Regions from separate parts of the uncultured Rossellomorea sp. genome, predicted to be linked through region 4. Evidence: riboswitches for the same ligand, from Rfam matches in the RefSeq annotation. Region 4 holds a riboswitch; each other region holds the start of a gene.
The links. Region 4 has a riboswitch for cobalamin ahead of Q1B03_RS18390 (acyl-CoA thioesterase). Riboswitches for the same ligand answer to the same signal wherever they lie in the genome.
Positions count from the first base shown of each region.

Region 1 (7,521 bases), on a different contig from region 4:
TTATGCCGAGATGCTTGGGAAGAAAATCGATGAGCACAATGCACAGGTATTCTTAGTGAACACCGGGTGGACTGGTGGAGAATACGGTGTTGGTAACCGCATGAAGTTATCTTACACTCGTGCTATGGTTCAAGCAGCTCTTGAAGGCGAACTGACTCACGTTGAAACAGAAACGGACGACATCTTCGGTCTGAACATCCCTGTTCACGTTCCTGGTGTTCCTGACGAAGTGCTGCAACCAAAAAGAACATGGTCCAATGAAGCAGCATATGAAGTGAAAGCAAAAGAACTAGCCCACAAATTCAACGAGAACTTCAAGAAATTCTCAAACGTACCATCTGAAATCGAACTTAAAGGCGGTCCATCCGTTAAATAGTCTACTATACAAAGGTCCGTCCCTCATTCTTGAGGGACGGACCTTTGTTATGGTTATAATCCTTTTTTACGGCCGGTGATTCTGTTAAATAAAAAGACTACAATGGCAATAACGAGTAAGATATGGATGATGGCTCCTCCGATTTTAAAGATCCATCCGAGCAACCAAAGGACTAAAAGAATTCCAATAATGGTCCAAAGCATGAGTTTCCCTCCTAATAACTGTGATTGATGCTAAGATTCCCTATTTCCATAAATTTAAAACCATACATGGTATTTCACATATAAAAATATACAACCATTAGTAACTTCTGTTAGTCACGCTGAATTTACTCAATAAAATTCTTGCTCTCATTAAATTTTCCTAAAAATAATACTTTACTAAATATTTCTAATTTTGTATGATAATGATTAAAATTCACGGAGGGGAATCAAGATGATCAGACAACTTACAGAACAGGATCATGATATTTGTCAGCAACTCATTCAGCAGCAGCCGGCTGAAAATTTGTTTATTATCGGGGACATTGAAGCCTTTGGGTATGAACAGGATTTTCAGAAAATTTGGGGCGACTTTGATGCGAAAGGGAATTTGAGGGGAATCCTCCTTAAGTACAGAGAAAACTTCATCCCTTTTTCCATGGGTGAATTTGATGCGGAAGGGTTTGCCAGAATCATCAATGGGACTGAAGACTACAGCATCGTTTCCGGATTAAAAAGGATCGTGACGCAGGTTGAACCCTTTTTATCCAGAGAAACTAAATCAATAAGACATATGTATTATGCGAAATGTGACAACACGGAATCAATGAACCGACATGCCCTGCCTCATGTTAAACAGGCTACCCTCAATGATCTACCTCAACTTGTGGACCTATTGAACAGCATCCCTGAATTTAGTGGTGGTGATTTTTCTGTAGAAAAAAGAAAACACAGCATGGAAGCCGGTGTTTCCAGAAGCTATTACGTAGAGGAAGACGGAAAGTTTGTTTCTTCCGCCTCTACAACCGCCGAAAACAGTATGTCAGCGATGATTGTGGCAGTTTGTACCCATCCGGAGTACAAGAAAAAAGGATACGCTACGGAATGCATGACGAAGCTCTGTCGTGACGTATTAGAAGAAGGAAAAGAATTGTGCTTATTCTATGATAATCCTGAAGCAGGGAAAATTTATAAGCGAATCGGATTCAAGGATATAGGATATTGGTCTATGTATAAATTTTAGTCATAAAAAAAGTTGACTCCCAACAAAGAGTCAACTTTTTTCATTATGCTGCTGCTTTCCGATTCCCGATTAACCTCGCCTGAACCAGTCGTTGTCTTACAGTGATTCCAATCCAACTGGCCAGGAATGCTTTGATAAGTCCAACTACGATAAATGGATATACACCTGCTGCCATTGCCTGATTCCAGCTAAGATCGGCTACAAATTTAAGTTGAATGGTACCCAGGATCAACGTAATGATCATTCCGACTGTATTGGCAATCATCGCCATCGGAATGGTGAATTTGGTTTTTTCAAGAATGAAGCCTGTAAAGAAAGCCGCTACGATAAAGCCGAAAATATAGCCTCCCGTAGGACCGACCAGTACCTGTGCCCCTCCACTGAAGCCCGCAAATACAGGAACACCCACTGCTCCCAGGGCTGCATAGCAAACCATGGCAAACGCTCCATATCGGCTTCCAAGAATCGTCGCGGTAATTCCTACTGCCAATGTTTGTCCGCTGATTGGTACGAGTGGCAGTGGAATCTCGATTTGAGCGAAAATCCCCGTAATCGCAGCAAAGATGGCACAGTGAATGATCATCCTTAGTTTTTCTCCGTTCACTTTCAAATCCCCCTTGTGTATGTAAACTATGTATAACATTAAGTTAACACAATTGAAAGGATTTTGGGAAGCTTATTTTTCTTCCCTCTCGTTTTTTAACTGGGAGCATAAACATTACATATCATTTCTTTAGCCTGCCATTCTAAAGCGGTTTTTAATGTAACCCTCCCTTTTGGGAACTCATCAATCCCCTTATCACTCACCAAATATAGGATAGTGCGATTTGGCTGATGTTCATTAAATACTTGAATGATTCTTCCTATGGCTATGTATGGCATTTTCTTTCTCTCCTTATGAGCAGGACGCACTTCCTTTCACCTGCGCCCTGCGTTTTGTAAAGGTGGATCACACGAGCGTACAGCTACACTCGATCATATTTCTCTTCGTTCTCCGTCTATTATCTTTCATTTTTAAGAAGCACTTCTTCACGCACTTGTTCCGCAGCTTCCACCATGGTTTTAAGAGCTAAGACCGTCTCATCGATCCCACGTGTTTTCAAACCACAATCCGGGTTGACCCAGAATAAATGGGGATCCAGCACTTCCAGAGCCCGATGTATATTGCGGATTAATTCTTCACGTTTCGGCACCCGTGGACTATGAATGTCATATACCCCGAGACCAATCCCTTTGTCATACGTATAATCTTCAAAAACATGGATCAACTCCCCATGACTTCTTGATGTTTCAATCGAGATGACATCAGCATCCAGATCACTGATGGCATCTATAATATCTTCAAAATCCGAATAGCACATATGTGTGTGGACCTGGGTTTGCTTCTGTACAGATGAAGTGGCCAATCTGAAGGCATAAACGGCAGCCTTTAGATATTCCTCCCAATTTTCACTCTTTAAAGGCAGACCTTCCCTAAGTGCCGGCTCATCGACTTGTATCATGCGAATCCCATGGGCTTCTAATTCCTCTATCTCTTTTTGGAGAGAAAGTGCGATTTGATTCGATACTTCATATCGTGATATATCATTCCGAATAAATGACCAATTTAGAATCGTGATCGGGCCCGTTAACATCCCTTTAACCGGTTTATCGGTTAATGATTGGGCATATACGGTTTCTTTAACCGTCATCGGTTCTTTAAAATTCACATCACCGTAAATGAGTGGTGGCTTCACACATCTGGAACCGTATGATTGTACCCATCCAAACTTCGTAAATTGAAAACCATCTAATTTCTCACCAAAGAATTCAACCATATCAGTCCGCTCGAATTCCCCATGTACAAACACATCAAGACCTATTTGTTCCTGAATTTCAATCCAGCGTTTTATTTCCGCATGAATATATTGTTGATACTCCCCATCAGAAAGTTCTCCCTTCCTCCATTTCAACCTTTGCCTTCTTACTTCCTGGGTTTGAGGAAAACTTCCTATTGTAGTGGTAGGTAGAAAAGGTAATGAAAAGTACTTCGCCTGTTCCAGTTTACGAATATGGAAAGGATCCTTTCTCCCTACATTATCGGGTTGCAATTCCTCAACCTCTTCCTGCACCTCCCTATTATTGCGCAGGGGTGATTCGTTTAAATTCTTAATCGCCGTTACACTTTGAGCAATCTCATCTTCTATTGTCTCGACTCCCTCACGAATCCCCTTCGTTAAAATTGTGATTTCATGTAATTTCTCATCAGCAAATGATAGAGCGTCAATGAGAGGTGTATCAATTGCTTCTTCATTCTGCAAGGTTACAGGTACATGAAGTAAACTGCATGATGGTTGTATGATCAAGCGATCACTCGGAACATACCCTGCAATGAACGATAGAAGCGAATGGGTATCAGCAAGATTACTTCTCCAAATATTCCTGCCATCAAGAATGCCGGCAGCCAGGAATTTATCTTTAGGAAAACCAAATCTTTTCAGCGCCGCCAAATTCTTACCACGATCATGCATAAAATCTATCCCTATGCCGTCCACTGGGAGTGCTAACACCCGCTGGTACCTTTCCAAACTATCATAATAGGTTTGGAGGATGATCTTTAACCCGGGGCAGGATTCTTTAAGTGTTTGATAGACTTCTTTAAATTGATCCATCTCTTCATCCCCGATGGATGTGCACAAGATCGGTTCATCCATTTGTACCCACTCTACACCCTCTTCCTGTAAATCACGCAATACTTCAGCATAAAGAGGGACAAATTGATCAACGATGGTTTTATAGTCCCCGTTATCATACCCTTTGGACAATTTCACAAATGTGAACGGACCTAAGATAACCGGTTTTCCTTCTATACCCAGTTTTTCTTTTGCCTCCCTAAAAAAATGGAGGGGACGATTTTCCACCAACCGGGGAACGATCCCATCAAGTTCAGGGACGAGATAGTGATAGTTGGTGTTAAACCATTTTGTCATTTCCAGTGCCACCGCGTCCTTTGATCCTCTGGCCATTTCAAAATACGTTTCAAGAGAGACCTTACCCCCACCATAATGAAACCTCTTAGGAACCAAGCCGAACATGACGGCTGTATCAAGCACATGATCATATGAGCTGAAATCTCCAACCGGAATCAAATCAATTCCCTGATCCAGTTGCTTCTTCAAATGGTTGACTCGTATTTCCTCCATTTGTTCTAAGAAGGAATCCTTTTCAATCTTCCCTGCCCAAAATTGTTCCAGCGTCTTTTTCCATTCACGCTTTTCACCGATTCTTGGATATCCTAAATTTGAACTGATCACCTTACTCATTCAATCCTCACTCCTTATACTTGATATGGTTGTCATCAACAAAAAAATCTCCCTTTCAAATGAAAGAGAGATTCATACGCATCACTAACTTGAGTTGAGACAATCTTGTATTCTCAACACGTATTCCTCACCCCTCTCTATATCCACGTAGAGCATAAGCGCATACAACAGGCAGGTCTCCTGACTTAGGTTCACAGCTTCTTATCCCTTCCCATTTCAACAGAAATAGTGGTTGAATGATAAGTCGCTCCCCATTACAGTGGCGGGACCGTGCCGGATTTTCACCGGTCTTCCCTTTTAGCTGAGCATGACTCAGCACCTATTGCATTTGTCTATTTAATTTTTCTTTCATAAAAACGAAAAGCCCTCTCTTGCGAAAGAGAGGGCTTCATGTTTATGAGAATCCTCTCTTATTTTCCAAAGCAAAGTGCTTTGCAGGAATTAGCACCTTTTCAACACATCGGTTGAATGGTTGCCGGGTTTCACAGGGCCAGTCCCTCCACCACTCTCAATAAGAGTTACAAATATATTCATTTACTATTCCGAAATTTGTAATAATCGTAGCACGGTACATATAAGCTGTCAAAAGAAATTTAATTAATACCTTACACGTTTCTAATAATAGGTACTTTCTACATAATGACATTTGATACAAGATCTTGTTACATCCGTTTCATAAAAGACATGTCTGCAGTTTTCCTGAATGCTCTTCACTTCTTTTTCGAGTTGGATGACTCTCTGATTGAGCTTTACGATCTCATTCTTCAATTTCAGTACATGACAAGAAGGTTTATCGATAGATGTTTGATCCATTTTCCACAAACTCCTTCGATTTTTCTTTCAATCCTTTTTCTATTTCCTTATGAGCATCATTCATGCTAGTCTCCTTCATTCCCCTTATGTCATGTGATATTCTCATTGAACAAAATTTCGGGCCACACATTGAACAAAAATGGGCCGTTTTTGCCCCTTCTGCAGGAAGTGTTTCATCATGATACTCCCTTGCACGCTCCGGGTCCAGGGATAAATTAAATTGGTCATTCCATCTAAATTCAAATCGAGCCTTAGAAACGGCATTATCTCTGACTTGTGCCCCTGGATGGCCTTTCGCCAAATCCGCTGCATGTGCTGCGATTTTATAAGCAATGACACCTTCTCTCACATCATCTTTATTCGGTAATCCCAGATGCTCTTTCGGTGTTACATAGCACAGCATGGCTGTCCCAAACCAACCGATCATGGCAGCCCCTATGGCGGAAGTAATGTGATCATACCCCGGTGCAATATCTGTCGTTAATGGCCCCAAGGTATAAAAAGGAGCTTCATGACAGATTTCCATTTGCTTATCCACATTCTCTTTAATCATATGCATCGGTACATGACCAGGGCCTTCAATCATGACTTGTACATCATGCTTCCAAGCAATTTTGGTTAGCTCGCCTAATGTTTCAAGCTCGGCAAACTGTGCTTCATCATTCGCATCAGCAATTGATCCGGGTCTTAAACCATCTCCTAAGGAAACGGAGATATCATAGGCTTTTAAAATCTTACATATATCTTCAAAATGGGAATAAAGAAAGTTCTCTTTATGATGGGCAAGACACCATTGTGCCATGATTGAACCTCCACGGGAAACAATGCCTGTTGTACGATCAGCCGTCAGATGAATATACCTCAATAAAACACCTGCATGAATGGTGAAATAGTCAACACCCTGCTCCGCCTGTTCGATCAATGTATCCCTGTACACACCCCATGTAAGATTCTCAGCAATTCCGTTTACTTTTTCTAGTGCTTGATAGATCGGTACCGTACCAACAGGGACAGGGGAGTTTCGAATGATCCACTCCCTTGTTGTATGAATGTTTTTACCTGTTGATAAGTCCATTATGGTATCGGCACCCCAACGAGTTGCCCACGTCATTTTCTCCACTTCTTCTTCAACGGAAGATGATACAGAAGAGTTTCCGATATTCGCGTTTATTTTCACATGAAAGTGACGACCGATGATCATCGGTTCACATTCAGGATGATTGATATTGGCAGGAATGATGGCCCTGCCCTTTGCTACTTCTTCTCTTACAAATGAAGGATCAACATTTTCCCGGATAGCGATGAACTCCATTTCCGGTGTAATGATTCCTTTTTTTGCATAGTGCATTTGAGTCACATTACGACCCATTTTTGCCCGTATTGGGGTACGTTTGATAGTAGTGAACGCCTCTACGTGTGCATAAGGATCGTCTCCTTTATAGCCGTTATCTTCCGGTTCGATTTCACGTCCCGGGTAAGCGGCGACATCCTGACGTTCCAGGATCCACTCTGTGCGAACGGAAGGTAACCCTTTATGAATATCGACTTGGTAACGCTCATCTGTATAAGGTCCGCTTGTATCGTATACACGAACCGGTTCATTCTCTTCAACGCCCAAGGAAACATTCGTCCTACTCAGTTCTATTTCTCTCATCGGTACATTTATGTCTGGTCTTGATCCTCCGACATATACTTTTTTACTGTTTTTAAATTGCGTTTTTAACTCGATCGCCACTTAACTTCTCCTCCTTTTGATTGGATCTTAGAAGTTACTGCGTCAGGCATCCCATTGTTCAACAAAAGGAC
Region 1 covers NZ_CANKZT010000001.1:1,291,459-1,298,979, forward strand. The annotation lists gene pckA (phosphoenolpyruvate carboxykinase (ATP)) at 1-376, shown strand, start outside; gene Q1B03_RS06660 (lmo0937 family membrane protein) at 430-579, opposite strand; gene Q1B03_RS06665 (GNAT family N-acetyltransferase) at 812-1,600, shown strand; gene Q1B03_RS06670 (biotin transporter BioY) at 1,644-2,183, opposite strand; gene metE (5-methyltetrahydropteroyltriglutamate--homocysteine S-methyltransferase) at 2,602-4,902, opposite strand; cobalamin riboswitch at 5,055-5,240, opposite strand; SAM riboswitch class I at 5,310-5,420, opposite strand; gene Q1B03_RS06680 (hypothetical protein) at 5,518-5,715, opposite strand; gene thiC (phosphomethylpyrimidine synthase ThiC) at 5,693-7,450, opposite strand.
Region 1: another riboswitch for cobalamin. It lies ahead of metE (5-methyltetrahydropteroyltriglutamate--homocysteine S-methyltransferase); the one in region 4 lies ahead of Q1B03_RS18390 (acyl-CoA thioesterase).

Region 2 (7,521 bases), on a different contig from region 4:
ATAAGAATTCACCCTTTGATGCTTTCATCCCATTCCAACAAGCCCAGGATTTCCCGTTCCATCCACTTGGCAGAGGGAGTGGATCGATGACTGTTGCTCCGTATCCTTCAGCTATTTCCTTCGTTCGATCCTTTGATCCATCATTCACAACGATCACTTCTACGGGCTGAATAAATTGCTTCTGAATACTGGATAATAGATTTCCAATCGTCTGCTCTTCATTTCTTGCAGGAATGATGATGGAGCATTTTTTCACGAGAAAACTATTCCTTACATGAATGGACTTTTTGACGGTAGGAATTCTAGTGAAAAGGAAAACGGTAAGAATAACAGTCCCTAACCAAATATACATTTTTTCACCCTCTAATCTATTGATTTGTATCGACATTTTAACCATTTTCGTTAAAGGTGATACGTTTATTCATCAGGATTGGATGTTTTGTGCTGAATTCTCTTGCATCAATTCATGTTAAATTTGGTTTGAAATCCTACAAAATGGGCACAATGGAAAGCTGAATAGACGATTCAGTCGAAAACGATCTTTCTCGTTAGGAGGAAATGAAATGAAGAAGAAAGTAATAGTAGTAGGAGGCGGCTTGGGAGGTATGTCAACAGCCATCCGTCTTGCCTCAGAAGGATATGACGTTACGATTGTTGAAAAAGGGGAAAGACTTGGCGGAAAATTAAATAAAAGAAAAGGAAAAGGCTTTTCTTTCGATACAGGACCTTCCATCCTTACGATGCCATGGGTACTGGAGAAAGTATTTGCTCATGCGGACCGTGATCTTAATGATTATGTAGATATCATCAGAGTGGATCCGGGCTGGAGGACATTTTTTGAAGATGGAAGGGTCCTTGATGTTTCTTCGGATCTCCCGACCATGTTAGAAGAAATGAAGAAGACATCCACAGAGGATGCGAATAACTTCTTTAACTATTTAAGCTACTGTGGAAAAATGTATGAACTTACAATGAAAAGTTTCTATAAAAAGAGCATCAATGGCTTGCAAGACTTGCGCACGATGCATCCGGTCAAAGAATTACTGCAAATGGATCCAATGAAATCCATGGATGCTGCAAATCGTAAATTCATTAAAGACAAGCATCTACAGCAGCTATTTAACTTCCTTATCATGTACGTAGGGTCTTCGCCTTACCATGCACCAGCCATCATGTCACAGCTTACCCATGTTCAGTTAGGTCTTGGAGTCCATTACGTAAAAGGCGGAATGTACAAAATTGCTGAGGCAATGGCCAAGGTGTTGGAGGAACTCAATGTAGAGGTCCGCTTAAATTGTGAAGTTGAAGATATACTTACATCAGGCAGCCGTGCTGAAGGAGTCCGAACAAAAATTGGAGAAGAGCTGATGGCGGACATCGTTGTATCCAACTTAGAGGCCATTCCTTGCTACAAATCCCTCTTAGCTGATTATCATGAATCTTCTAAGGAAGTCGATGAATTAAGCAAATTTGCTCCAACGGTTTCAGGACTGGTGCTGCTACTCGGGGTAGATCGTAAATATGATCACCTCGCTCACCATAATTTCTTTTTCAGTAAGGATCCAAAAAAAGAATTCAGACAGATCTTCGATGAGCAAAAGCTTTCTGACGATCCGACGATTTACATCGGCATCTCGTCGAAATCGGATTCCACACAGGCTCCTGAAGGGAAAGAAAACATGTTTGTGTTAACACATGTGCCTCCATTAAAAGAGGGGGAAGATTGGGCACAATACAAAGAATCTTATCGCCTCAAAGTCCTGGATAAGCTTGAGAAAATGGGCGTAACCAATTTAAGGGATCATATAGAATACGAATATACCTTCACTCCAAACGACATTCAAACCCTTTATGGGGCGAATGGTGGATCGATCTATGGTACTGTCACAGACCGGAAGCTTAACGGCGGTTTCAAGATTCCGAACAAGAGCAGAGTGCTCTCTAATATGTATTTTGTTGGAGGTTCAACCCATCCGGGTGGAGGTGTGCCAATGGTCACGCTTTCTGGACAACTTACGGCGGAATTGATCTTAGATGAACAAGTGAAGGTAAACCGTTTTATAGGATAAAAAAAATATAAGGTGATGGTTTGATGCATGATTACCATCACCTTATATTTTCATTTTCATTCAGAACTATGATTATCCACCGTATCAGAATTATTCACTTTCGCCTCGTCTTCAGCTGGATAGGGATCAAAGAAGTTCACCAGTTTCCCTGGCCCTTCATATCCAACGACTTGCTCTTTATCTTCTTTAACGTGATCATTTTTCTTCATATAAAAACTCCTTTCTGCCAATTAGTTTGGCGAAAGGAGTTTTTTTCATTCTCGGGGAATGATACATTTTTTTAAAGCCCTTAAGCTTTTGGGTTATCCCAATGACTCTCAATAAATTCGTCACGACCGGATTTCGCCCGGTCTTGTTTATATTCATCGGGATTCTTTTTGTAGAACTTTTGATGATATTCTTCTGCCTGGTAGAAGGTTGAGGCAGGTAGGATCTTTGTGACGATTGGATTTTTGAATCGTCCACTTTCTTCTATTTCTTTCTTCGAGTTTTCTGCTAATTGTTTTTGATGATCATTGTGATAGAAAATAGCTGTGCGATACTGGTCACCGCGATCATGGAATTGTCCTCCGTCATCAGTCGGATCAATTTGCGGCCAGTATAGTTCTAATAATCTTTCATAGGGAAAGAGAGCAGGGTCGAAGGTAATTTGAACAGCTTCATAATGTCCGCTGTTACCGGCTTTGATATCCTGATAGGTAGGGTTTTCAAGATGGCCCCCTGAATAACCTGATACGACGTCAATAATACCCGGTAGTTCATCAAATGGTTTTACCATACACCAAAAACAACCCCCGGCAAAAGTAGCGAACTCTTTCTTTTCATTCATTGCGAAAACCTCCTATACATATGCCACTCTAAAGTAGTAAAGCAATAGCTTGAAAAAGATTCTATCATGAAAGGGAGGAAGCGACAATCAATTAGCATCAAAGCTTCTTTGCCTATATGGTTTACTATAAGTGGGCAATTGATAAATCACATAAGCCAAAGCTCTTTTCCTATTCTATAGCCCAGGCATCAACATGCATTATAGAGGTAGATTCAATCATTCTGCAAATTTCCACAAATTCATAAAAATCAATTCACTAACGATGATAACTTGTGTATAATTCATGTGAACGGAACAATTACATATGATACGAGATTAGGTGAAGCCGAAGTTTCGGTAGCAAACTTTTAGCTTCATAATAGGGAAGTTGGTGTAATTCCAACGCGGTCCCGCCACTGTAAATGGAAGTGCGCTGTATGAATGCCACTGTACTAATAGGTATGGGAAGGTGCAGCAAACATTGACCATGAGCCAGGAGACCTGCCTAATGTCTTTCGCACCAAATCTACGCGGATAGAAAGGTGTAATGTGCATGTTTGACGGTATGGAAGCCATTTTTGCATCTTACACAACATCTCTAGTCCCACTAGAGGTGTTTTTTTGTCTGACAATAAGTTCAATTCACAGGGGGAAAAAACATGAAACACTTCAAAATCATTTTCGCACTATTATTATCTTTAGGGATCCTCTCAGCATGCGGTGCTGATGGTGAAAATGTAGAAAAGGGAAAAGGTAATGGAGAAGTCACTAAGGGACAATCTGATTTCCCTTTGTCGGTAAGCGACGCTCTTAGTAATAAAGTTACGCTGGAAGAGCAACCTAAGCATATTGTTTCATTGATTCCAAGCAACACAGAAATCTTATTCGAGTTAGGGTTGAATAAGGAAATTGTGGGGGTTTCAGATTTTGATAATTATCCAAAAGAAGCGGCGGAGAAAGAAAAAATAGGTGGAATGGAATTTAACGTTGAGAAGATTATCAGTCTGAATCCGGATTTGGTTCTCGCTCATGAGTCCACTGCTGTTTCGGCAGAAGAGGGGTTAGAACAGCTTCGAGGTGCAGGGGTAAAGGTATATATCGTACGTGATGCCAATAACTTTGAGGAAGTATACACCACGATGGAAAACATCGGCACATTGGTTGGCAAGAAAGATGAAGCTGAATCCATCATTTCGGAGATGAAAGCTGATCTAGAATCCATTAAGGAAAAAGTCAGTGGTGTCTCCGAAAAGAAAAAAGTGTATATAGAGGTGTCACCTTCGCCTGACATATATTCTACAGGTAAAAATACATTCATCGATCAAATGCTATCACTTGTAAATGCCGAAAATGTGATGAGTGATCAAGAGGGATGGATCCAAGTAAACCAGGAAGCAGTCATCGCATCAAATCCAGACATCATCATTACAACATATGGTTACTACAGCGAAAATCCTAAAGAACAAGTGATGGGCCGGGAAGGATGGAAAGACGTGAGTGCTGTGAAAAATGAGGAAGTTCATGACGTACATTCTGACCTGGTCACACGTACTGGCCCAAGACTGGTTGAAGGAGTAGAGGAAATTGCAAAGTCGATCTATCCGGAGTTATTTACAGAATAAAATATGGATAACATACGGATTGGCAGTATCGTTTTTACTATTCGCTCTTCTTGCCGGTATATCGATTGGAACCATTCCGGTGCCGCCGAAGGACATTTTGTACATCGTCGGAGCTAAATGGTTAGGATACCATTTACCAGAAGAGATTGATCCGATGTTTACAAACATTGTCTTTTCAATTAGATTACCCAGAGTATTATTGGCACTTTTGGTTGGAAGCTCCTTAGCAATCGCAGGAGCTTCTTTTCAAGGACTTTTGCGCAACCCGCTGGCGGATCCGTATACATTGGGTGTGTCTTCAGGAGCATCAGTCGGAGCTGTTATTACATTGTTTTTTAATTGGAGCATTCCGTTCATTGGTAAGTTTACGCTTCCTTTTCTCAGTATTCTTTGTTCGATTATTACCGTGTTCCTCGTATTATGGTTTGCGCAAAAAGTTGAAAGAACAATGAAGGTAGAAACAATCATATTAACAGGAATTATTTTCAGCTCTTTTTTAGGGTCCTTTATTTCCTTAATGATCGCCCTAACTGGAGAAGAATTAAGGCAAATCATTGGTTGGCTTCTTGGAAGTGTATCCATGAGAGGGTGGGATTACATTGCGATTATATTCCCGTTTTTCCTTGTTGGAGTGATTTTGTTGTTTTTTAATAGCAAGGAACTGAATGGCATGAGTTTTGGTGAAGAACAAGCCCATCATATCGGGATATCCGTACAAAAGAGAAAACTTCTCATCTTAATTGCAGGAAGTATCCTGACAGGAGCGGCTGTCGCCGTTTCAGGTACGATCGGATTTGTTGGTCTTGTGGTCCCTCATTTTCTACGGAGGATGGTAGGGCATGATCATAAGCATTTACTTCCTTTGTCTATCATAGTAGGCGGAGGCTTTCTCGTTCTGGCGGATCTTATCTCGAGAACCATCATTGCACCGACAGAACTTCCAATCGGAGTGATAACATCCCTAATCGGTGCCCCCATGTTTGCTTATATTCTCCTAAAGAAAAGAGGTCTTTCATCATGATTGATATAAACGGGGTGACTGTTGGATACAACGATAAAAAAATCGTGGAAGACATGAATTTTCATATAGATAAAGGAGAATTCTTTGGGATTCTTGGACCTAACGGCAGTGGAAAGACGACGCTGTTAAAAGCCATGACGGGTCTGCTTCCATTAATGGATGGAACCATCACGTTAAAAGGAAAAAAACTGCATCATTTTTCTTCAAGGGATTTAGCAACACAGTTAGCGGTACTTCCTCAGATATCGACAGAATCCTTCTCCTATGAAGTGAGGGAAACGGTTATGCTTGGGAGATATGCTCACCAGAAAGGTTTTTTTAAAGGAACGACTGAACGTGATGTTGAAATCGTAGAGAGGGTAATGAACCAAACGGGCATTACGTCCTTTCAGCACCGCTACCTTCATGAATTGTCAGGGGGAGAGCGGCAGCGGGTGTTCCTAGCACAGGCTCTGGCTCAGGAACCACAGGTCCTGTTGCTTGATGAACCTACTAATCATCTTGATCTATCGTATCAGAAATCACTATTGGATTTAATCAAGAATCAAACGGTACACGAAAAATTAACGGTAATCGCGATCTTTCATGATTTAAATTTAGCAAGTTTATACTGTGATCGCTTACTTCTCTTAGACAAAGGAAGAACCAAACTTCTCCACCACCCGGAAGAGGTTCTGAAAGAGAAACATATAGAAGAGGTGTATCATACAAAGGTTCAAAAACAGGCTCATCCTTTAGTGGCAAAACCTCAAATGGTAATCGTTCCTGAGGAGAGTGCGACAGAGAACTTTGTGTTAGATGAAAGTTACCTAAACGTGAAGGGAGAATACATACATTTCTCTGCCCCTTATCCATTAAAATGCATGTCCTCAGGGATTATTGGTGCAGGAATAGGCTGGTACAAGCACTTTATCAATCGTAAAGTCCCTGCAGATTATGACTGCCCGGATTATCAAGAGGATATGAAAGAATTTCTTGTTCAAAGGAACCTGGATCCCTCATTGTCTGTAGGCATGATGACGGCTCTTCCTTTAAATAATATGGTATGTGATCATTTCGAAGTTCAGGGGCATTCCATATTCGTTGTGGTGACAGCAGGTATCGGGAATGCGATTGATATCTCTACAAGTTATCAATTTGATATAGATACAAGGCCAGGCACGATTAATATGTGGGTGTTCCTAAATGGGAATCTATCAGATGAAGCATATATTGAAGCCCTTGTAACTTCAACAGAAGCGAAAGTGAGAGCCCTTCACGACATGAATGTGAGGGACAGACGAACAGGTCAGCTTGCAACCGGGACACCGACCGACAGTATTTTGATTGCCTCCAGTCAAAAAGGTGAGCTGGAACCCTTTGCCGGGCCGATTACGCCGATAGGGAAGTTGATTGGGCGCGGTGTGTATGAGGTAACGAAAAAAGCCATTCAACGCTATTTGGATCAAACATAGTAGAATTATTTCAACGACAGGGTGATTGTGGAGAGGGGGAGTCGACTTGGGAACCCTATATTTTATTACCGGAGGGGTTAGAAGTGGCAAAAGCTCTTTTGCTGAAAAATGGGCAATAGAGATGAAAAAGTCAAACGTTCCATTGGTCTATCTTGCTTGTGGTGTGAACACTGACAGGGAGATGGAGCAAAGAATCTTGAAACACCAGCAGGACCGGCAAGCGTCTGCTGGTGAATGGAGGACGATTGAATGTCCCGATTCGATTGAATGGATAGTCAACCACATACCTCAACACTCCGTTGTTCTGTTAGACTGCCTCACGACTCTTTTAACAAATGAGATGTATGGTAATGGAGATGGGAAAAGTCAGAATATAGAAGAGAAAATCTATCAGTCTATCATACAGTTACTAAATAGAGTAAATGTACTGATCCTGGTTAGTAATGAATTGGTTTCTGACCTTCCAATTGATTCAAACGATCTTCTTACTTTCCAGAAACGACTTGGTGCATTACATATAAGAATGGTGAAGAAAGCATGTGTGGCG
Region 2 covers NZ_CANKZT010000001.1:264,395-271,915, reverse strand. The annotation lists gene Q1B03_RS01460 (glycosyltransferase family 2 protein) at 1-352, opposite strand, end outside; gene crtI (NAD(P)/FAD-dependent oxidoreductase) at 564-2,069, shown strand; gene Q1B03_RS01450 (hypothetical protein) at 2,126-2,278, opposite strand; gene msrA (peptide-methionine (S)-S-oxide reductase MsrA) at 2,359-2,898, opposite strand; cobalamin riboswitch at 3,199-3,401, shown strand; gene Q1B03_RS01440 (ABC transporter substrate-binding protein) at 3,537-4,499, shown strand; gene Q1B03_RS01435 (iron ABC transporter permease) at 4,462-5,520, shown strand; gene Q1B03_RS01430 (adenosylcobinamide amidohydrolase) at 5,517-6,974, shown strand; gene Q1B03_RS01425 (bifunctional adenosylcobinamide kinase/adenosylcobinamide-phosphate guanylyltransferase) at 7,021-7,521, shown strand, end outside.
Region 2: another riboswitch for cobalamin. It lies ahead of Q1B03_RS01440 (ABC transporter substrate-binding protein); the one in region 4 lies ahead of Q1B03_RS18390 (acyl-CoA thioesterase).

Region 3 (7,521 bases), on a different contig from region 4:
AAGTAGAGCCAGTAAACCGATGATTTTTAAAAAGGACTCCTGCTCTCTCGATGAAAGATTCGGAAATTGTTTAATATCCTTTGCCATATTGATTTCAAAAGGTGTCCAGAAATTCCCGAGCATTCTCTTATATTTCGGATATGCCCATGAGAACCTGACATCATCCCAGTTCAATATATTCGAACTTTTCCCATTTACGATACCTGTTGATTTATTTGGTGCCTCTGAATCTATTAAGATTCGCTTCTTCAATCCATTCACGTTATCATCTTCCTCCCGGTTAGCTATGGCAGCTTTCACATTCTTCAAAATTCGAAACAGATGTTGATCGCACATAGTAGGTCGTTTTCAACCCTGACTTCCATGCATCTAAATGAAGAGATAATAACTCTATCGCCTTGATATCATTTCGCACATACAAGTTAAACGATATTCCCTGATCTATATGACGCTGTCTCTTCTCATTTTGTTTAATACTCCAGTGCTGATCTACGTTATAGGCCGTTTTGTAATACCAGGTTGTCTTAGGTGATAAATCAGGGGCTGTAACAGGAATCTTATAATCTTTCTTTTCTTCTGAGTACTCTAATCTGAACAAAGGATCTATACTTGCTGTGGATCCGGCTATGATCGAGGTGGATGAATTAGGGGCGACGGCCATTAAATATCCGTTTCGTATCCCTTTAGTAGAAACTTCCTCCCTGAGTACATTCCACCTTGGTCCTGAATATCCTTTTTTGGAAAAATACTCTCCGGTGGACCAATCTGAACCGCTGAAATATGGATAAGATCCTTTTTCTATTGCTAATTCATGACTGGCTTTAATCGTGTAATAGGCAACATCCTCGTATAAGGAATCACAATAATCAACGGCTTCATCGCTCTCCCATTTCAACCCTTTTAAAGCAAGAAGGTGATGCCACCCAAAGGTTCCTAATCCAATCCCTCTATAGCGCCTGTTTGTCAGTTGGGCTTGCAGGACTGGAAGTTTATTTATATCAATGACATTATCCAGTAATCTTACTCCTATGGACACCACTCTTTCCAGCTCATCATCCATTACCGTTTTAGCTAAAGAAACAGATGCCAGATTACAGACGACATAATCTCCCGGAGATTTATAGGTAATGATTTTCCCGTCCTTTATGACCTCTTCTTCCATAATGGTCGCACTCATATTCTGGGCGATTTCCGTACATAAATTACTGCAGTAAATCATCCCCTTATGCTGATTGGCATTTAGCCGATTGACTGTATCTCGGTAAAACATATAGGGTGTTCCCGTTTCAAGCTGGGAAATCATGATCCGCTTGAAAATTTCAATCGCTGGGACCACTTCCCTTGAAAGGTCAGGGTTTTCTACACACTCCCAGTACTTATCCCTGAACGAGCCTTCTCCATCCTTTTCGTCATAGTAATCTTCCAGTGAAAAACCCATGCCTATTTTCACTTCATGAGGATCAAATAAATACCATTCCCCTCTTTTCTCCACTTGCTCCATAAATAAATCAGGTAAGCTGACACCTGTGAAGAGGTCATGAGTACGCTGCCTTTCATCTCCATTATTTAATCGCGTATCAAGAAAAGGAAAAATATCCTTATGCCATACATCTAAATATACAGCGATTGCTCCTTGACGCTGGCCTAATTGATCAACCGATACGGCCGTGTTATTTAATTGCTTCATCCATGGAATAACACCTGAACTTACACCCTTGAAGCCTTTAATATCACTTCCTCTGCTTCGGACTTTCCCTAAATAGATACCCAGGCCTCCACCGTTTTTACTTAATGTGGAAACATCTGTATTGCTGTCATAAATGCTCCTTAAATCATCTGCCACCGTATCAATAAAACAACTTGATAACTGACCATGACTTTTCCCCGCATTGGCGAATGTAGGGGTGGCTACCGTCATATACAAATTGGATAGTGCCCAATACGCTTCCTGAATGAGCGCCATCCGCTTATCACGCGGTTCGTTCATAAAGAGAGTCATGGCAATGATCAATAATCGCTCTTGTGGTAATTCAAGAATCTTTCCATCATGGGATTTTGTTAAATACCGCTCTGTTAATGTGACGATCCCTATGTAAGTAAACAATTGATCTTTAGATGAATCCATGATCGTTGCCAGGAAGTCTATATCTTCTTTTGTATAAGATTCGAGCAGGGCTGACGTATATAATTTCCGATCAGTCAACTCGTGAATTGATTTATTAAAGGAACTGTATAACTTGTCTTTTTCAATTCCCCTGGAATTAGCAACTGTACGATAAAGGTTTTTTAAATAAAGTGTTGCAGCCACATAGGTCCAATCGGGTTCATGGGCAGAAATACGTTCAACTGCAGTGAGAATCATGAAATGATAAAGCTTTTCTTTACTCAGTACAGACTGTCCGTTAGCATACATAAAAATCTTTTCATCGAATTCTTTAAAATGGAGCTGTGGAAAACGACTGTGGAGACTTGTTATAATCTCCTCTGCTTCCACTATTAGTCGCTGCTCTTGTGATACGATTGACATAAATATTCCTCCCAATTTATACAGTGTGGATAGGATTCAAAAAAGCCCATCCTTCAGAAGGATGGGCCTAATATATACGGAGATATGTACATAGACTTAAAGCCTATTACAATCCTCGCTTTATCCTCCCAATTCCCGAAGAAGATAACACGTGAATAAATAAGGCAGGTCTCCTGACTCATGCTTCACCCTACTCTAAGGCCTTCCCATCGTATAAGACAGTGGCAGTTCCTTATTTCGTCAGCACTTACAGTTGCGGGGACAGCTCCGGATTCACACCGGATTCCCTTTTAAGTCCATTCAGACACCCTATTCACAGGTTATAATCAATATATTGTTAAAATCATCAAACATAACACTAAATGTTGTGTTCTGTATCATCATAAACGATTAAAAATGAATTTACAAGTGGAACTATTCACTTTGTTTAGAAGTTGAAATCTTTTAATAGTATCACTCTATTACACTCGTAAAGTCAAGAGTTGTAATAAGTTGAACAGAAGGAAGGATAAATCCTTCCTATGAAATATGCTTATAATTATTATTTTCCATGAAAAGAATAGGAGAAGATTGAATACAACCTTCAAATGGACACTAGTCAGCCGACACCTTCCTACATGTTAGTTGAAGAAAATGTTCCCACTCTCTATAATTCAAATAGAAGGTTGTTTGACAGTATTCTTTGGTCCCCAATATTTTTTATTGGCTGTTTAAATGGAGAATGAACTCGATTTAAACAGCCTCTTTTTTTTAGTTCGGCTTTAATGTATGTGAAAATCCTCTTACAATTTCATTTCTACCCGGGAGCTTTCAGTTCAAATGTAACCGCATACACAATAGTGAAAGAGGGACCATATAAGCAATTTAATGTATTTCAACCTTATTACAATCAATACTTTTCAGCTTAAATACTTTCTTTTTACGGTTTTTTCATTTAAAATGCGCATTAAGTGATTTTTTTCGAAATCACACCTTAGTTCTGAAAGGAGTCTATTATGAAAAAATTATTAACGACTTTACTATTAGCATTACTAACGATTGGACTAGCCGCTTGCGGTTCGAACGAGGAGAGCCAAAAACAAGCTGAAGATAAAGCGAAGACAGAAGAAAAAAGCGATGGACAGGCTCAAGAGGAGCAAGCTAAGCAGATGGAAGAAATGCAGAAGAAAATGGATGAACAAAAGGTTGAAAAAGATAAGATCGTTGCCATTGTAAACGATGAAAAAATTAAAGGTGAAGATTTCAACAACGTATTGACTCAATCACAAATGCAGTATCAACAAATGGGTCAAGACCCGACAAGTAAAGAGGCAGCAAAGAAGATAAAAGAACAAACTATTGATAGTCTGGTTGGACAAACACTCCTTATGCAGCAAGCCGATGAAAAAGGATATAAGGCATCAGAAGATGAAATCAATAAACAACTGGAAGAAGTTAAAAAGCAGTACGGTGATGAAAAGAAGTTTGAAGATGCAATGAAAAAAGCCGGATTCACGATGGATGAGTTAAAAACTCAAATCGCTGAAAACATCAAATACACAAACTACGTTGAGAAAGAAATCAAAGTAGAAGAAGTCTCTGAAGAGGAAATGAAGAAGTTTTACGATCAGTACGCAAGTCAGCAAGGTCAGGGTGAATCAAAGGATGCACCAAAATTTGAAGAAGTTAAACCTCAGATCAAGACTCAGTTAGAACAACAGAAAAAACAAGAAAAGCTTGTTCAACACGTAGAAGATTTAAAGAAAAATGCTAAAGTCGATGTAAAAATCTAAAGCACCATTGTAGAAAGCCACCTGTATAGATAGGTGGCTTTCTTATGTTCTATTCCTCCCCGATGTTTTCCTCTCATCAAGAAGGGTATTGTACAACAACGACTCATTAAGGGAGGATGAAAGATAATGACAAAGAGAGCCAATGACAATCCAGAACAAATCAATAAAGATCATGACGGCATTCTTGATCAGCATGAAAGTGAGCAGAATGTGGACCCAATTCCCCTCGATGACTTAAAAAAAGAGCAGCGGGACGAGAAAAATAAACATCATACGAAAGATGACTCATCAAGCAAAGAATAATACGTTAATCAAAAGCCCTGTGGGATTCCCACAGGGCACTCTTCTTATTTAGATAACCAATCCGTATGGAATGTTCCTTCCTTATCCACTCGCTGATACGTATGGGCTCCAAAATAATCACGTTGGGCTTGAAGGAGGTTGGCAGGGAGTGACTCTGAGCGATAGCTGTCATAATATGCTAAAGCACTCGCTAGACCTGGTACAGGGATACCTAATTTAATGGCTGTAGCCACCACTTCTCTCGCTTCCTCCTGATAGTTTTCTACGATTTCCTTGAAATATGGATCAAGAAGTAAATTCGTTAATCCCGGTTCACGATCATAGGCTTTCTTGATTTCTTCCAGGAAGCCTGCACGAATGATGCATCCACCTCTGAAAATCATGGAAATCTCGCCGGGCTTCAGGTTCCAGTTATACTCATCCGAAGCAGATTGAAGCTGGGCGAAACCTTGTGCATAGGAACAAATTTTGCTTAAATAGAGAGCTTTACGAATCATTTCGATAAACTCTTCTTTGTTACCGGAGAACGTTTTATTCTTCGGCCCTTTTAAAATCTTGCTTGCTTTCACACGTTCTTCCTTCATGGCAGAGATGAAACGGGCAAACACAGACTCAGTAATGATTGATAATGGTACACCTAATTCCAGTGCAGAAATACTCGTCCATTTCCCAGTACCTTTTTGTCCTGCTGTATCCAGGATCACTTCAACAAGGGGCTTTCCTGTTTCTTCATCCACCTTGGTAAAGATATCCGCCGTGATTTCAATCAGGTAGCTGTCCAGCTCCCCCGCGTTCCATTCTTTGAATATCTCATGCAGCTCTGTTGCATTTAAACCTAAGACATTTTTCATGAGATAATACGCTTCACAAATAAGCTGCATATCACTGTACTCAATTCCATTATGGACCATTTTCACATAATGGCCAGATCCGTCAGGACCGATATATGTACTGCACGCGTCGCCTTTAACCTTTGCAGCAATCGCTGTTAAGAAAGGCTCGATTAAGTCATAAGCTTCCTTCTGACCGCTAGGCATAATAGCAGGACCGTATAAAGCCCCCTCTTCACCGCCGGAAACTCCTGCTCCAATGAAGTTGATCCCTTTCTCACCCAGCTCCTTATTTCGGCGAATCGTGTCTTCAAAGTATGTATTTCCTCCATCAATCAGTATATCCCCTTCATCTAAGTGAGGAAGTAAAGATTCAATGGCTTTATCGGTGATGTTACCGGCCGGAACCATGATTAATATTTTTCTTGGTGTTTCTAATGACTGGACGAATTCTTTTACATCGTGAGTTCCGACCATTTTCTTCCCTGTATGCTCTTCAAGGACTTCTCTAACCTTCTCATCAGATACATCATATATAGAAACTGAATAGCCTCTGCTTTCGAAGTTTAAGGCCAAACTCTTTCCCATCACTCCAACACCGGCAACCCCTATTTGTTGTTTTGTCATCTATTGATCATTCCTTTCAAATCGAGTAAATATATTTTCACCGTATATATTATAATACGAAATAAATTTCCCGTGGTGGATTTTTATGAAATAATATTTTTTTATTTTGTTATTTAGGTTAAAATTATTTTCATCAGTATCTAATGTATAAGGAGGTTATTCATGAATACCGATGATAATGTACAGCATTGCTTGCCACGAATCCGTTCCCATTACTCACAATTCAGTGAAAAAGAAAAGATGATTGCAGATTTTATTATTGCTAATCCTGAAAAAATTATCCACTCTACCATTAGTGGTGTAGCAGAGGACCTGGGGGTTGCAGACGCTACAGTCTTCCGATTCTGTAAGCGATTAGGCTTTAAGGGCTACCAGGCTATGAAAATTTCCCTGGCTTCTGACCTTGTAACGCCAATTAAAGATATTCATGAAACGATCAATGAGGAGGACTCTGAAGGAGTTATTGCCCAAAAAGTGTTCCGTTCTAATATTAGGACCCTTGAGGATTCTTCCCGTATGCTGGACGAGGGAATGTTCACGAAAGCCGTTCAAGGGATGCTGAGTGCCAGAAGAATTGAATTTTACGGAACGGGTGGATCTGGCTTTGTTGCCATGGATGCTCATCATAAGTTCCTTAGAACCGGGATGACCACTACGGCTTACAATGATTCTCATATGCAGCTTATCTCAGCTTCTCAATTAACAGAAGAAGATGTGATTGTATTTATCTCTCATTCTGGATCGAACAAAGATCTATTGGAAGTGTTGGACGTAGCGAAGAAGAATCGGGTAACGACCATTGCCATTACTCACTTGGCCAAATCCCCTTTGAGCAACGGGGTCGACATTCCTCTTTTTACAGTATCTCAAGAAACCGAATATCGATCTGAAGCACTTGCTTCAAGAATCAGTCAGCTCAGTATTGTGGATGCCCTCTACGTCAACACCATGATGAAAAGAAAAGAACTGTCGAAAGACTCTTTGCTAAAAATGCGTGACGCGATTTCCATTAAGAAAATATAGTAAGAAGTAAAGGGACGTACCTTTACTTAAGGTCCGTCCCTCATCATTACTTCGGATACTTCAGGGCATTCTTTTCAAGCTTTTTATACACCTCTTCTTCTAAGTCGATATCCATTTTATCAGCCAGTTGGACTAAATAAATCAGGACATCAGCCATTTCTTCTTTAATATTTTGATGTGTCGTTTCCACTGCTTCCCGGCTTGTTTTCCATTGGAAATTCTCCAGGAGTTCATTTGCCTCTAGTGAAATGGAAATGGCCAAATCCTTTTCGTTGTGATTGGCATCCCAGTTTCGTTCATCCCTGAATTCAATGATTTTTTCATACAGTTGTTTCATCTTGTCTCACCCATTTGCCTATGATCTTTTACCACTTCTTAACTATAACACGGGTGGCACAAAGATTGTGACAGGGAAAACCGACTTTCTTGAGCTTAAACT
Region 3 covers NZ_CANKZT010000002.1:310,640-318,160, reverse strand. The annotation lists gene Q1B03_RS08545 (ribonucleotide-diphosphate reductase subunit beta) at 1-261, opposite strand, end outside; gene Q1B03_RS08540 (ribonucleoside-diphosphate reductase subunit alpha) at 281-2,527, opposite strand; cobalamin riboswitch at 2,673-2,854, opposite strand; gene Q1B03_RS08535 (SurA N-terminal domain-containing protein) at 3,523-4,299, shown strand; gene Q1B03_RS08530 (hypothetical protein) at 4,426-4,602, shown strand; gene gndA (NADP-dependent phosphogluconate dehydrogenase) at 4,647-6,059, opposite strand; gene Q1B03_RS08520 (MurR/RpiR family transcriptional regulator) at 6,222-7,082, shown strand; gene Q1B03_RS08515 (nucleotide pyrophosphohydrolase) at 7,129-7,419, opposite strand; gene Q1B03_RS08510 (thiolase family protein) at 7,515-7,521, opposite strand, start outside.
Region 3: another riboswitch for cobalamin. It lies ahead of Q1B03_RS08540 (ribonucleoside-diphosphate reductase subunit alpha); the one in region 4 lies ahead of Q1B03_RS18390 (acyl-CoA thioesterase).

Region 4 (7,521 bases):
CTAATTCTAGTGATTGATCTTCCAGACTATCGAATGTGTGAGCGAATCCCCTAGCCATACTCACAATACCGGTCGACCAGCCAGCTGTCGTTTGACCAGTAAAAGTGGTTTGGGAAACAGGGACATCACTCGCCCCGACAGTCAAAGCTAAAGCTGCTGTTCCAGGAGAGCCAAGGGTAAAGTCATTTGGTCCTGAATTCCCGGCTGAAACAACGGCCGTCACACCATTTAACACAGCATAGTTAAGGGCGGTACTTGTAGGGTAATAAGGGTCATTGACACTTGCTCCCAATGAGAGGTTGATGACATCCATACCATCTTGAACCGATTTCTCAATTCCTGCAAGGACGTCTTCGGTGTAACCACTTCCGTAAGGACCAAGGACACGATACACATATAAGTCAGCATCTGGAGCAACTCCCTCTACAGATACTTCACTATCATTCTCGTTTTGTCCTACAATGGTTCCGGATACATGAGTACCATGAGAGGTATAATAGGGATTTCCCGTATAACTGAACTCTGGTTCACTCGTACTCTTCCAATCTTCATACGTTGCTTCCATTGGATCCGCATCGTCGTCAACAAAATCATATCCGCCTTTGTAGGCATCCTTTAAATCAGGGTGGTTGTAGTCAACACCTGTGTCGATCACGCCGACTTTGATTCCGTCTCCTGTGATTCCTTCCTTATGTAATTCATCCACTTTTAAATAAGGAATGCTTTCAACAGATGTTGTGATTTCACGGTCTACATCATTAGGAAGATCTTGTTGAACCGGATCGACAGTATAGGTCTGGTTTTTAAATACAGCCTTGACGGCTTTGGAGTTTAGCAGGCGTTCTACTTGATTGGCCGGAAGGGTCATCGCCACACCGTTATATGCTTCTTTATAGGTTTGGGTGATTTTCGGCTCTATCTTTTTTCCTTTTACAAGACTAGTAGATAGATGTTTTGCAACATCTTCTTTGAACATCTTATGTTCTTTCTCCACTTGGGCTTTGGCGTCTTCTTTCTTTACTGTTTTTCCTTTTACTGCAGCTTCTAGTACGGCTACATGCCCAGGTTTGGATTGGAATTCGACGATAACGGAGATTTCTTCACCGGATGCCAATTCATTCGGTTGAAATCCTTGGAGACCTTCTGCGTTATTTAATTTCAGTTGATGCAATGCTTGTCTTTGCTCTTCTGTCAAAGAAGATAAAATCGTTTCTGCTTTCCAATCCGCAGCTGTAGCTGTTGGAGAGGAGTAGCCCGATACAGGGGATAAAAGTAATCCAGTGGATAATGCAATCACAGCTGATTTCTTTGCGATGGAAGATCCATTCATCATCTCTACCTCTTTTCTTTAGTTGTTAGTTCGATAATTCTAAAAATTATTACAATTAATAGTGTAAATTTAAATCTGTCATGTTTGTATGGGGGTTTGTTTAGGGACTATTTAACTACTGATTGGAGTTTAACAATCATTTATCTTCTGATTTTTTAGGAGGGGGTAGGAGGAAAGTTGCGAAATAATGGCGGTGAGTTGGGGTTGTTCAGAAAACAAAACAAATATAGTGGCTAACAATCAACGAGAAATCAGCCGAATAAAAAAATGATAAAAGAAAACCTCCTTTTATCATTAAAAGTGTCATTATTCTAATTCATAATAGCTTATTTCATTGGACATTTTATTGGATGCAAGTTTGAATCCTTTCTCTGTTTGCCCGGTTTTTACATAATATAAAAATAGTTGTCTTTCATAATGCTGATACATCAACTTGCTCCCCGTTTTGTTGAAATGGGGGAGAGCTGTATATTCAATATACTCATATAGTTCTTGTTCATTTCCTTTTATGGTAAGTAAGTATATTTCAAAGAAAACGTAGGTGGGGTCCTGATGCTGAGTAGCCCTTTTTAGTCCTTTTGTCGCTAATTGATTGAGTTCTTCGGAAGAAAGCAGATTCCCTTTCAGACAAGCTAGTATATATCCGCTGAGTGTGACTAAATAATGTGACGCTGGCGTGTCTTCATTAATAAGTTTTAATGCTTTTTCATAGGAATCTTTTGATTCAGAATATCGTTTTCTCCTAAAATATTCGAATCCCAGATTGTTATGGATTTTATGTGCCCTTTCCTTGGAATTAACGGATTCACAGACTCTGAGGAGCTTATCATACTGTTGTTTGGTTTCTTCCATTTCAAAGGGTTCTTTGGCATTCAATTGAATTAAAATTAACGTTTCAGAATCGATGACCCTAAGGATATTCAATGTTTTTTGGAAAAAATGCAAGGCTCTTTGCCCATAATAATAGGCAAAGGTGTTTGAATGAATGGAATGATAGGCTAATGCCAAATGAAAATAATATTCGGAGTTCGGATATTCATCGTCAATCTGTTTCAATACATTTATGCAAGTGTTAAATTGTCTTGTTGAATGATAGTAGATCCCTTTGACATGAAGTAATAAATTTTGTTCGAAAGGGGATAGAGGATAGTTTTTGTTTTCGAACATGCCCAGGATTTCCTTGGCTTTTCCATGCTTGTTCAAAAATAAATAATATCTTGCCAGGAAAAGGTTGTATTGAATGATGAAGTCAGATAGAAACCTTAAAGGTTCCTTTTCGATTTCACCTTTAAGTTGATGGATGTCATTGGTTCGAATCATAATAATTGCATCATTCCATTCAGATAATTTAGCCTGTAACGAATGATACCGAGAACGTTCGACTTCCATATTGATTCCAAGCTTCCTTGCCAGTAAATCAGTAATTTCACTGGAATACTCTGTGATCCCTCTTTCGATTTTACTTAGATGTGTGGTAGAGCAGATCCCCTGTGCAAGCTGCTCTTGAGTCAAACCCGAATCTTCACGATGAAATTTAATTAATTTACCTTCGATCATACTACACCCCAAATGAACTATTTTATTATCCATTATAGGAAATATTTTCTCGGTATTCTATAGGTTTAGAACAAGACGGAGGTCTGAAGGCAATAACATCCAAATCGCATCTCTATACTGTTTTTCTCTTTTCTTCCTAGAGTTGATCCTGTACTTCTTTCACCAGAAGAAGGAATCCTGGATGACTTCCCGCTCTAAAACCAACCCCGTTTTCATTCCAATTAGGATCAATAGACTAGCCCTTATAAACACTCAAAGCCTAGAGAAGCTCTGAGTGTTCTTGTTTATTAGGAGAGTTAGCAATCAGGGACTTTTCACAAAATAAGCGCACGATTTTTTCTATGCTCTTTTCGCAAAGGAGCCGTATTGAAAAGCCTCGATTCTTCTTCCGTCTTTGGAATGACTTTTGGTACCGGCTTGGGCTTACCATTTTCATCAACGGCGACCATCGTCAGGAATGATTCAGTCGTCAGGGTTTTGACACTCGTTACAAGATTCGTAGAGTAGACCTTTACATATACTTCCATGGATGTTCGACCTGTAGACGTAACGTAGGCTTCCAGACTTAACGCATCACCGACCGTTGCAGACGACAAAAAGTCGACGGAGTCAATCGATGCCGTGACGACGACTGAGCTGGAGTGCTTCATTGCTGATAGTGCCGCAATTTCATCAATATAGGAAAGGACTTTCCCTCCAAAAATCGTTTGCATATGATTGGTGTCCGGTGGCAGTACCAATTTTGTTTGTATGGTTCGTGAACGTTCTACCGAATAAGCTTGTTCCATTTTCTCATCTCCCAGTTTAATTTCTGAAATAAAAAAAAGCATCTCCCTTTGAAAAGAAGATGCGGCTACTTCAAGCGGACGTCCAGAATCCTGTGATTCCTCATTTGGCTCATATAGCGCAACACCCTCCTATCTCCCGTAGGAACTCTGTGTTCTTCTCAATTGGCAGGTCTCCTGGCTCAGCGTCAACAATTTCATATTCCTTCCCATTTCGATTCGAAACAGTGGATCCATACGAAATCTCAGCTTTACAGTGGCGGGACCGCGTTGGACTTTCACCAACTTCCCTTTTAAGAAGATGACCTGATCATCTTCACCAATGAGCAATGTTTAAATTGTGAACGCTTTTATTTTATCACAGGAATGAGAAGTAAGGTCTTTATTTGGTAGAAATTATTGTATTAAAATTAGAAAATTTACCTAAATATTGAAACTTTTCTACAACCCTTCCGTAGATAATATTGTAGCTAGAAGTTTTATAAAATAGTGAATCAGTTGCTCGACTGATTTATAGAAAAGTTTGAGAGGGGTTGTCAGAATGCTAGGATCATTAAGTATTATCGGATTTTTCATGTTCTTGATTCCTGTTCTGGTTATTGCAGCTATTGCAGGAATCGCGTATTATTTCTGGATGAGGTTCCGCTATCGTACAGCGAGATCCAACCAGGCACTGATCATTACCGGACCGAAACTGGGGGATCCTGAAAAGGAAACGAATATTTTCACCGACCAGGAAGGGCGTTCCATGAAAATCATCAGGGGTGGAGGGTACAGATTAAGACGTTTCCAAACATCTACACCTGTTAATCTTACATCCTTCCAATTAAAATTATCGACACCGAGAGTTTACACAAATGGCGGAGTACCAATCGTTGCAGACGCAGTGGCCATGGTGAAGGTGGCAGACACATTAAACGGAATTGCGAACTATGCCGAGCAGTTCCTAGGTAAGGACCAAAAAGAGATTGAAGATGAAATCATTGAGGTACTGGGAAGTAATCTTCGTGCGATTCTTTCTAAAATGACGGTTGAAGATATCAACAGCAACCGTGAAAAGTTTAACGCTGACGTATCTGAAATTGCTCAGAAGCAGCTGGATCTTATGGGCTTCAAAATTACGTCACTCGGGCTAACGGACATAAGAGATGCTGACGAAGAAAATGGATACTTAAAAAATCTTGGTCGTCCACGTATCGCCGAGGTTCGCAAGCAAGCTGAAATTGCAGAAGCAAACACCGAGCGTGAAACCCGTATTCACCGTGCCCAAACCGATCAGGAAGCGAAAGAGGAAGAATACAAGCGTCAAATTACCATTGCCCAATCGAAAAAAGAGAAGGACATCAAAGACGCAGCCTTCAAAGAAGAAACAGAGCGGGCAAGAGCGAAATCCGAACAGTCCTATGAGTTGGAAAAAGCCAAACTTACAAAGGAAGTGAAAGAGGAAGAGTTAACCCTTCAATTCCTTGAACGTGAACGTGCCGTTAAACTTGAAGCAGAAGAATCAAAAGTTCGTAAAACGAAAGCCGACGCCGAATACTACGAAACCACTCGTAAAGCGGAAGCGGAAGCTCGCAAGGCAGAAATTGACGGGGAAGCGAAAGCCAAGATACGCAGAGAAGAAGGTTCTGCTGAAGCCGATGTTATCAGAGAGCGAGGTAAAGCGGAAGCCGAATCCCGTAAACTGCTGGCAGAAGCAATGGAGAAACATGGTGATGTCATCATTACCGAGAAACTAATCGAAATGCTGCCTGTTTTCGCAGAGAAAATTGCTCAGCCTCTTAACAATATTGACTCTGTTAAAATCATTGATTCCGGTAATGGCCAGGGAGTTCCTTCCTTTGGGAAAAGCATCACCAGAACGATGCTTGATATGCAGGAACCGTTACGCGAAATGACTGGCATCGATGTAGGTGAATTACTGAAGTCATATGCAAATAGATCCCATGAAAGACCTTATCAGCCAGCGATCTCTGAAACAGCTGACAAGGAAGTCGCTGTGACGAACGAAAAGGAAGAAACAGAGGTAAAGGAAGACAGCCAAAGTAAATAATGAGAGGGAGATGTCTCGGGTATATGGGGGCATCTCTTTTTTTGAGTGGGATAAAAAGAGTGCCAGGCACGGGATGTTGATTCTGTACCTGGCACCTGTTGTTATGACCACTGTACCAGGTACAAATCGGATAAATTGTACCTGGTACAGCAGATCTATTTTAGAGTGAGGACAATTCAAATGTTAAAAAATGCAAATATTCAACAGTCAAATTCTCCCGGATATTCAACCGGTGAATACACCTCAAAATTCAACTGTCAAAAAAAGAGCAAATTTCAACAGTCAAACACCCATTCATACCCTAAACCCCAACCTTAATATGCTTGGAGCCCTCAACATCAAATAGCCCCAAGTCCGTCAGCTTCAACTGAGGAATCACAGGTAACGTTAGAAATGATAAGGTAAGAAACGGATTGAAGTCCCGGGAGAAACCTAATTCAATAAAGGCGCTCTTCAACAGGTCGAGCCCTGATACCACTTCTTCAAATCCCTGATCGGACATCAACCCTGCTATCGGTAAAGGAAGAGAAGCGATGACATTTCCGTCTCTCACCATCACCAGGCCGCCATGCATTTCGTTAAGCGCCTCGATGGCTTGCAGGATATCACGATCATTTGTACCTGTTGCGACAATATTGTGTGAATCATGGGCAATGGTGGTAGCGATGGCTCCCTCTTTCAATCCGAATCCTTTTACAATGCCCAAGCCGATATTTCCTGTCCCGTTATGTCTTTCAACGACAGCCATTTTAAGTTGGTCCTGTTGAATGGAAGGGATAAAGAATCCATTTTCTACTTGAACCTTTTCAATCCGTTTATTGGTTCTAAGGTGATTAGGGATGATTTCGATAATATGTGCTTCCTTTGTTCCGCCTATCTCGATTTGCAGATCCTTTTCAGTGAGATTCGGAATATGCACAGTTGAAGTCAGAGGTGGTTTTGGCGCAGGTTTTACGATTGGGTCGCCGACATACTGACTATGCGCAGCTACCAGTTTCCCTTCTTTGTACACCTCTGAGATAGAGAGCGTTTTAAGATCATCCAGTAAGACAAAATCCGCATCGTATCCAGGTGCAATTGCGCCTTTCGTGTGTAACCCATAACATTCAGCAGCATTCAAAGAGGCGATGCTAATCGCCAATAGAGGGTCGAGCCCTTCCTTAATTGCTAAGCGGATATTTTGATCGATGCTGCCTTCCTCGATTAAGTCATCCAAGTGCTTATCATCTGTACAGAATAGACAGCGCCGGGCATTTCTATCGTTAACAACTCCAATAAGTGATTTCAAATCCTTGGCCACGGATCCTTCGCGAATGAGAAGGTACATCCCTCGTCGTATTCGTTCCAATGCTTCAGGGACGGTGGTGCATTCATGATCGGTTCGAATGCCGGCCGATTTATAAACATTGACCGCGTTTGTGGAAAGTCCCGCTAAATGTCCGTCCATATTATGACTATTTTCCGAGGTGACAGTGATTTTATCGACAATGGAATCATCGCCTTTTTGAAGGGAAGGATAGTCCATTACCTCTGCCAATCCAATGACACGCTCATGTGTAAAGAAAGGTTCCAGCTCTTTGGCTGTCAGCGTTGCTCCTGCATTTTCAAATGGAGTTGCCGGCACGCAGGATGGAAGCATGGTAAACACATCTAATGGGATGTTCCCTGAATCATCGAGCATGAATCCGATTCCTTCTTCTCCGGATACATTCCCGATTTCATGGGGGTCTGTAATAACGGTCGTGACCCCATGCGGGAGGACGACTTTAGCAAATTCGGATGGTGTGACCATGGAG
Region 4 covers NZ_CANKZT010000006.1:127,205-134,725, forward strand. The annotation lists gene Q1B03_RS18380 (S8 family serine peptidase) at 1-1,333, opposite strand, end outside; gene Q1B03_RS18385 (helix-turn-helix domain-containing protein) at 1,637-2,887, opposite strand; gene Q1B03_RS18390 (acyl-CoA thioesterase) at 3,202-3,675, opposite strand; cobalamin riboswitch at 3,822-4,011, opposite strand; gene Q1B03_RS18395 (flotillin family protein) at 4,214-5,725, shown strand; gene ade (adenine deaminase) at 6,027-7,521, opposite strand, start outside.